Regions from separate parts of the Thermus javaensis genome, predicted to be linked through region 2. Evidence: riboswitches for the same ligand, from Rfam matches in the RefSeq annotation. Region 2 holds a riboswitch; the other holds the start of a gene.
What was found. Region 2 has a riboswitch for thiamine pyrophosphate ahead of thiE (thiamine phosphate synthase). Riboswitches for the same ligand answer to the same signal wherever they lie in the genome.
Positions count from the first base shown of each region.

Region 1: another riboswitch for thiamine pyrophosphate. It lies ahead of ABXG85_RS04420 (thiamine ABC transporter substrate-binding protein); the one in region 2 lies ahead of thiE (thiamine phosphate synthase).

Region 1 covers NZ_BSRG01000003.1:139,820-143,200, reverse strand. The annotation lists gene ABXG85_RS04425 (ABC transporter permease) at 1-602, opposite strand, end outside; gene ABXG85_RS04420 (thiamine ABC transporter substrate-binding protein) at 606-1,640, opposite strand; TPP riboswitch at 1,660-1,753, opposite strand; gene ABXG85_RS04415 (alpha/beta fold hydrolase) at 1,759-2,607, opposite strand; gene ABXG85_RS04410 (hypothetical protein) at 2,577-2,816, opposite strand; gene ABXG85_RS04405 (fuculose-1-phosphate aldolase) at 2,813-3,381, opposite strand, start outside.
Region 2 covers NZ_BSRG01000006.1:83,069-86,449, reverse strand. The annotation lists gene ABXG85_RS07575 (nitrite/sulfite reductase) at 1-813, opposite strand, end outside; gene ABXG85_RS07570 (hypothetical protein) at 928-1,458, opposite strand; TPP riboswitch at 1,517-1,626, shown strand; gene thiE (thiamine phosphate synthase) at 1,696-2,316, shown strand; gene thiS (sulfur carrier protein ThiS) at 2,303-2,497, shown strand; gene ABXG85_RS07555 (thiazole synthase) at 2,498-3,280, shown strand; gene ABXG85_RS07550 (NAD(P)/FAD-dependent oxidoreductase) at 3,277-3,381, shown strand, end outside.

The DNA.
Region 1 (3,381 bases), on a different contig from region 2:
GCGTGCCTGGGCCCCCCGAGGAGGAGGGGCACCCCAAAGGCGGAGAAGGTGTAGAGGAAGACGAGAAGCCCTGCGCCCCCCAGGGCGGGCAGTAGGAGGGGAAGCCCCACCCGAAGGAAGGCGCGAAGGGGCGTGGCCCCCAGGCTCCGCGCCGCCTGCAAAGGCGCTTCCAGGCCCAGGGCCACGGGGAGGAGGATCCTTAGGGCTAGCCCCAGGTTGTAGAACACCGCCGCCAGGAGGAGAAGGGCGAAGGTGCCGTAGAGGTCTACCCCCAGCACCCCTCGAGGGCCCAGCAGGGCCAAAAACCCCAGGGCCACCACCGGGGTGGGAAGGACGAAGGGCAAGGTGGAAAGGGAGAGGAAAAGGGCGCGCAAGGGGAAGCGCCGCCGGAAGAGGAAGGCCAAGGGAAGGGCCAGGGCGAGGGTGAGGAGGGCCGAGGCCAGGCCGTACTCCAGGCTAAAGCGGTAGCGCTCCCAGTAATAGGGGTTGGCCCAGGCGCTCCAAAACCCCACCCCTAGCCCCAGGAGAAGGAGGCGGAAGAGGGGGTAGAAGAGGGCGAAGGCAAGGAAGAGGAGGACCACCCACCCGGCGAGCCGCGCCATCCCCTAGCGCCGCCCCCGGCGCACCGCCTCCGGGCTTTGCCCCTGGAGGACCACCTTGGTCCACTCCTCGATCCAGCGCTCCCGGTTTTCCGCCATGCGCTTGGGGTCCAGCCGCACGCTCCCCACGGGTTCGGGGGCGAAGCGGAAGACCTCAGGGAGCTTGGCGTCCCGCCGGGCGGGGTACATCCACATCTCCGTGGGGAGGTTCTCCTGCACGGGACGGGAGAGGAGCCAGTCCACCAGCTTTTTGGCCCCTTCCAGGTTCCGGGTGCCCTTCAGGATGCCCACGAACTCCACCTGGAAGAAGGCAAGCTCCGGGAAGAGGTTGGCCGTGGGGGGCTCTTGGTACTTGCCCTCGGAGTAGTAGACCTCGGCGGCGGGGCTGGTGGTGTAGGAGACCACCAGGGGCCGGTCCCCCTTGTAGAGGGTGAAGTGGGTGTAGTAGGCCTCGCTCCAGCCCTTGGCCACCCGCACCCCGCCGTCCCGGAGCCGGGCCCAGAAGTCCAGGTAGCCGTCCTCGCCGAAGCGGGCCACGGTGGCCATGAGGAAGGCGAGGCCGGGGGAGCTGGTGGCGGGGTTTTGCACCACCAGGAGCCTGGCGTACTCGGGCTTGGCCAGGTCCTCGGGCGCCTTGGGCAAGGGCCGGTTCTGGAAGTAGGCCTTATCGTAGTTCAGGCTCACCCAACCGTAGTCCACGGGAAGGGCCCGGAAGGTGGGGTCCAGGAGCAAGGTGGCCTTGAGGTTCCTAATCTCCGGGCTCCGGTAGGGGAGGAGGATGTCCGCCTCCAAGGCTCGGGAGAGGAAGGTGTTGTCGAAGCCGTAGAGCACGTCTGCGATGGGGGCGTTTTTGGTGAGGATGGCCCGGTTCAGGGTTTCCCCCGCATCCCCCGCCTTGAGGATGCGGAGCTTCAGGCCCGTTTCCCGCTCGAACTGGGCGATGAGGCCCTTGTCCAGGGAAAAACTTTGGTGGGTAAGGAGCGTGACCTCCTGGGCCAGGCCGAAGGCCAAAAAGAGAAGGAACGCCAAGGCTTTACGCATAAAACCCCTCCTTGTCACCGGGAGGGGCCCGTCACCTTCCCTACGCCGGCATTACCCGGATCAGGTTCCAAGGGTATTTCTCAGCCCCTTTTGGGGCACCCCCGGTGACGCCCTTAGTCTACCACCCTTGGGGGGCGAGAAGGTGGGCCAGGCCGGCCTGGAAGGCCTCGGCAAAGGCCTCGGGGGCGTCGATCCAGGGGTAGTGCCCCGCCCCGGGCACCACCCGGATGGGCGCTTTAAGCCGCTCCGCCACCTCCTCGGCGTAGGGGTAGCTGGTGCCGTCCAGCTCCCCCACCACCACCGCCAGGGCCTTGGCGGAGGGGGTGAGGTGGGGGGTGTAGTCCAGGCGCCAAAGCCCGTTGCGCAAGAAGGCCCAGGCCGGGGTGTCGGGGCCCAGGATCCCCGAGCCCTCCGCCAGCCACTCGTACTCCAGGCGCCCCCTTGGGCTTGGGAACATAAGGCGGTCGAAAAGAAGCTTGGGCTCGGCCTTTTCCAAGGCGGCCCTGAGGTTTTCCTCCGGGTCCTCCCCCGGGGCGAGCCCCGCTGCCTCCGCCAGGCGGGCGGAAAGCCAAGGGAAGCTCACCCAGGGTCCCAGGAGCACGGCCCCCTCCGCCTCGGGGTAGCGGCGAAGCACCTCCAGGGCCACCACCGCCCCGAAGCCGTGGGCCACGAGGCCAAACCGTTCTATCCCCAGGGCTTCGGCCAGGGCCAGGGTGTCCTCCACCAGGGCATCGAGGGTGAAGAGCCGGGGGTCTTGGGGAAGCTCCAGGCTCCGCCCCGAGCCCCGCTGGTCAAAGTAGACCACGCGGAAGCCTTCCAAGTAGTCCTGGAGCCCTTCCCGGAGGACGTAGGCGTTCCCTCCGGGGCCCCCGTGGAGGACCAAAAGGGCGGGGGCGTGCACGTCCCCCACGTCCTCCACGTAAAGCTCCGCCTCCCCTACGGGGATGTACCCGATTTCTTCCCGCATCCCCTATAGACTACCCCATCCTCCAAGGTAAAGGTCCAGACCCTGACCCCAGGGAGGCCCTCCGCCAGGGCCTTGGCCTCCTCCGTGGCCCCAAAGACCTCGAGGAGGAAAACCCCTTCCCCGGCCAGGAGCCAAGAGGGGTGGGGGAGCCTTTGCGCCAGCGCCCAAAGGGGCTCCCGTTCCTTGCCCTCCACGAAGAGCACCCTCATCCCTTCCCCCAAAGCCGGTGGTAAAGGAGGACCTCGGCGCTTTCCTCCAGGGTGGTGAGGAGGGCATAGGCCTCCAGCAGGGCCTCTTCCGGTCTTTCCTTGCGCCCCAGGGCGAAAGCCCCGTGCCCCTTCAGGAGGCAGACCGGGTGTTCCCGGAGGGCCTCCGCCACCGCCAAGGCCGCTTCCTCCGTGGCGGAGGTGGTCTTGGGGGAGAGGACCGGGACTTCCTTGAGGTAGAGCCGGCCCTCGAGGTCCAAGGGGATGAGCCGCTCTAGGTGCAAGGAAAGGGCCACCGCCACCCGGGGGTGGGCGTGGGCCAGGGCCTGGGCCTTTGTCTGCCGGTAGACCTCCCGGTGGATCACGCTCTCCACGCTGGCCCCAGGGGGAAAGGGGCCTTCTAAGGGAACTTCCACCAGGTCCTCCGGGGTAAGCCGGGCTTTCTGCACCCCGCTTTTGGTGATGAGGAAGCCGTCCTTGGTGCGGACGGAAAAGTTGCCTGCGGTGGCGGAGATGAGGCCCTGGGCGAAGAGGTCTTCCCCCACCTGGCGGAAGACGGCGTAGAGCC
Region 2 (3,381 bases):
CACCGCTTCCCGGAAGGCGGCGATGCCCCACTTCTTCACCAGGAACTTGAGCCGGGCCTGGGTCAGGACCTTGCGGTTCCCGTAGCGGTCAAAGAGGCGGAGGATGGCCAGCATGGTGGGGAGGAGCTCCTCCTCGGGCGTGAAGGGCTCCAGAAGCTCGGCGCTCATGGGGGCCGCTCCCAGGCCCCCGCCCACGTAGATGCGGAAGCCCCGCTTTCCCCCTTCCACCGCCGCCACCACCCCGATGTCGTGGATGGGGGTGCGGGCGTGGTCCGTGGCGCACCCCTCAAAGGCCACCTTGAACTTCCGGGGCAGGTTCTGCCCCACGGGGTGGCGGAGGAAGTAGCGGTAGGCCCGTTCCGCATACGGGGTGACGTCGAAGGGCTCCTCCGGGGAAACCCCGGCGTAGGGGCAGCAGGTGATGGCCCGGATGGAGTGGCCGCAGGCCTCCCGGGTGGTGAGGCCCACCGCGTTCACCGCCCGGAGCACCTTGGGCACGTCCCGGCGGTGCACGTGGTGGAGCTGCACCGCCTGGCGGGTGGTCACGTGGGCCAGGCGATTTTCCGTGTAGCGCTCGGCCACCTCCGCCAGGACCCTTAGGCCCTCCGGGGTGATGCGGCCCACGGGGAGTTTGATGCGGATCATGTGGTGCTCGGGGCGTCCCCGGATCCCATAGATGCCGTTCTTGAGCCGAAAGACCCGGAAGTCCTCGGGGTCTTCCTCCCCCGCCTCGAGGCGGGCGATCATGGCCTCGAGGTAGCGGATCTCCGCCTCCACCGCTTCGTCCTGCTGGATCTCCCTTACCCCTGCCATCTTGCCTCCCTCCCCCGGCCTCGGGGGTTACCCAGGAAGATATACCATTGAGTCTGTAAAAGTCAAGGGTATAGGGAACCGAGCCCTAGCCCTCCGAGGGGGAACGGACGGGGGTTAGGGGGACGCAAGAGGAGGGGTCCCTGCGGGGGTTCCCGCTAGGCGGAGGCCGAGGCCGCTTAGGGCTACGCCCAAGGCTAGGGCCCCCCACCGGGCCGGGATGGGGAGGGCTTGGCCCAGGGTGTCCCCGAGGAGCTGGAAGAGGGGCGCCAAAAGGAGGCCAAAGAAGGCCAAGGGCCAGGGGGCGAGCCAAGGGGGGAGGAGGGCGGCGAGGAGGAGGAGAAACGCCCCGGCGAGAAGGAGCAAAAAGGCCGCCACGGCCACGGCCAGGCCCAGGTGCATGGGATCATATTCGGGCCGGAGAAGGTAGAAGGCCACCCAGGCGGAGGGGTTTAGGAGGAGGGCCAGGAGGAGGAGGCGGGGTAGGGGCAGGTGCTGGGCCAGGCGGCTTAGGCCAAGCCCGAGGCAGGCTCCTGCCAAAAAGGCGGCGGCGCAAAGGAGGAGTGGGGTAAGCCCCAGGGCGGCCACGGCCACCACGCCCAGGTGGAGGCCCCAAAGGAGGAGGGCGAGGGCGAGGTAGGGGCGCATGGGTTTCTTCTAGTGTAGCCTTTCCCCCTTTTCGGGTTGGGGGGCGTGGTATAGTCGAAGGGCAGGCTAGGGGTGCCCCAATGGAGGGGCTGAGAGCTGGGTTTTTCCCAGCAACCCTTGGAACCTGATCCGGGTAATGCCGGCGGAGGGAAGCCTATGCGGAAGACCCTAAATCCCCCAAAACCCAACCTCCCTTGGGCCGCGTGGGCCTTTCCGCTGGCCTAAGGGGGTGAGCGGTTGCGCGGAAGGCTTTACCTGGTGGTGACCCCAAGGCCAGGGTGGTCCATGGAGATGACCCTGGACCGCACCGAGCGGGCCCTTGGGGGAGGGGTGGAGGTCTTGCAGCTTCGGGCCAAGGACTGGGAGGCGAGGCCCATCCTGGAGCTGGGCGAGCGGATGCTGGCCTTGGCCAGGCGCTATGGGGTCCCCTTCTTCCTCAACGACCGCCCGGACCTGGCCGCCCTCCTGGGGGCGGACGGGGTGCACCTGGGGCAGGGGGACTTGACCCCAATGGAGGCGCGGCGCTTCTTTCAGGGGTTCATAGGCCGCTCCACCCACGCCCCGGAGCAGGCCCTAAGGGCCCTGGAGGAGGGGGCCGATTACCTCTCCGTGGGGCCGGTGTGGGAAACGCCCACCAAGCCGGGGCGGAAAGCGGCGGGGCTTGGCTACGTGCGCTGGGCAGCGGAGAACCTAGGAGAGAGGCCCTGGTTCGCCATCGGCGGGATTGACCTCACCAACCTGGACCGGGTCCTCGAGGCGGGGGCGAGGCGCATCGTGGTGGTGCGGGCCATCCTGGACGCCCAGGACCCCGAGGGCGCGGCCAAGGCTTTCCGGGAGCGGCTTTATGGTGTGGCTTAACGGCGAGCCTAAGCCTCTGGAGGGGAAAACCTTGAGGGAGGTCCTCCAGGCCTTGGGCGTGGAGCTGGAAAGGGTTGCCGTCCTCCTCAACGAGGAGGCCTTCCCTGGGGCCGAGGTGCCGGAGCGGCTCCTGAAGGAGGGCGACGTGGTGGAGGTGGTGGCCCTGATGCAGGGGGGCTAGATGGATACCTGGAAGGTGGGCGAGGTAGAGCTCAAAAGCCGCCTCATCCTGGGCTCGGGCAAGTTCAAGGACTTCGGGGTGATGCGGGAGGCCATAAGGGCGGCGGGGGCGGAGGTGGTGACGGTTTCCGTAAGGCGGGTGGAGCTCAAGGCTCCGGGGCACGTGGGGCTTTTGGAGGCCCTGGAGGGGGTGCGGCTTCTCCCCAACACCGCTGGGGCGAGGACGGCCGAGGAAGCGATGCGCCTGGCCCGGCTAGGCCGCCTCCTCACCGGGGAGCGCTGGGTCAAGCTGGAGGTCATCCCCGACCCCACCTACCTCCTCCCCGACCCCATAGAAACGCTAAAGGCGGCGGAGAGGCTTCTGGAGGAGGGCTTTTTGGTCCTGCCCTACATGGGCCCCGACCTGGTCTTGGCCAAGCGGCTTGCCGCCTTGGGTACGGCCACGGTGATGCCCTTGGCCGCCCCCATCGGCTCGGGTTGGGGGGTGAAGACCCGGGCCCTTCTGGAGCTCTTCGCCCGGGAGCGCCCAAGCCTCCCCCCGGTGGTGGTGGATGCAGGGCTTGGCCTTCCCTCCCACGCGGCAGAGGTGATGGAGCTGGGCCTGGATGCGGTCTTGGTGAACACGGCCATCGCCGAGGCGGAAGACCCCGTGGCCATGGCCGAGGCCTTTAGGCTTGCGGTGGAGGCGGGAAGGAAGGCCTATTTGGCGGGGCCCATGCGGCCCAGGGAGGCGGCGAGCCCCTCGAGCCCCACGGAGGGGGTGCCCTTGGGGAGGCCAGGGTGAAGGCCGAGGTGGCCGTGGTGGGGGCGGGGATCATCGGGGCCCTCACGGCCTATGAGCTGGCCAAGCGGGGGCTTCAGGTGGTCCTCCTGGACGCGGGCAAA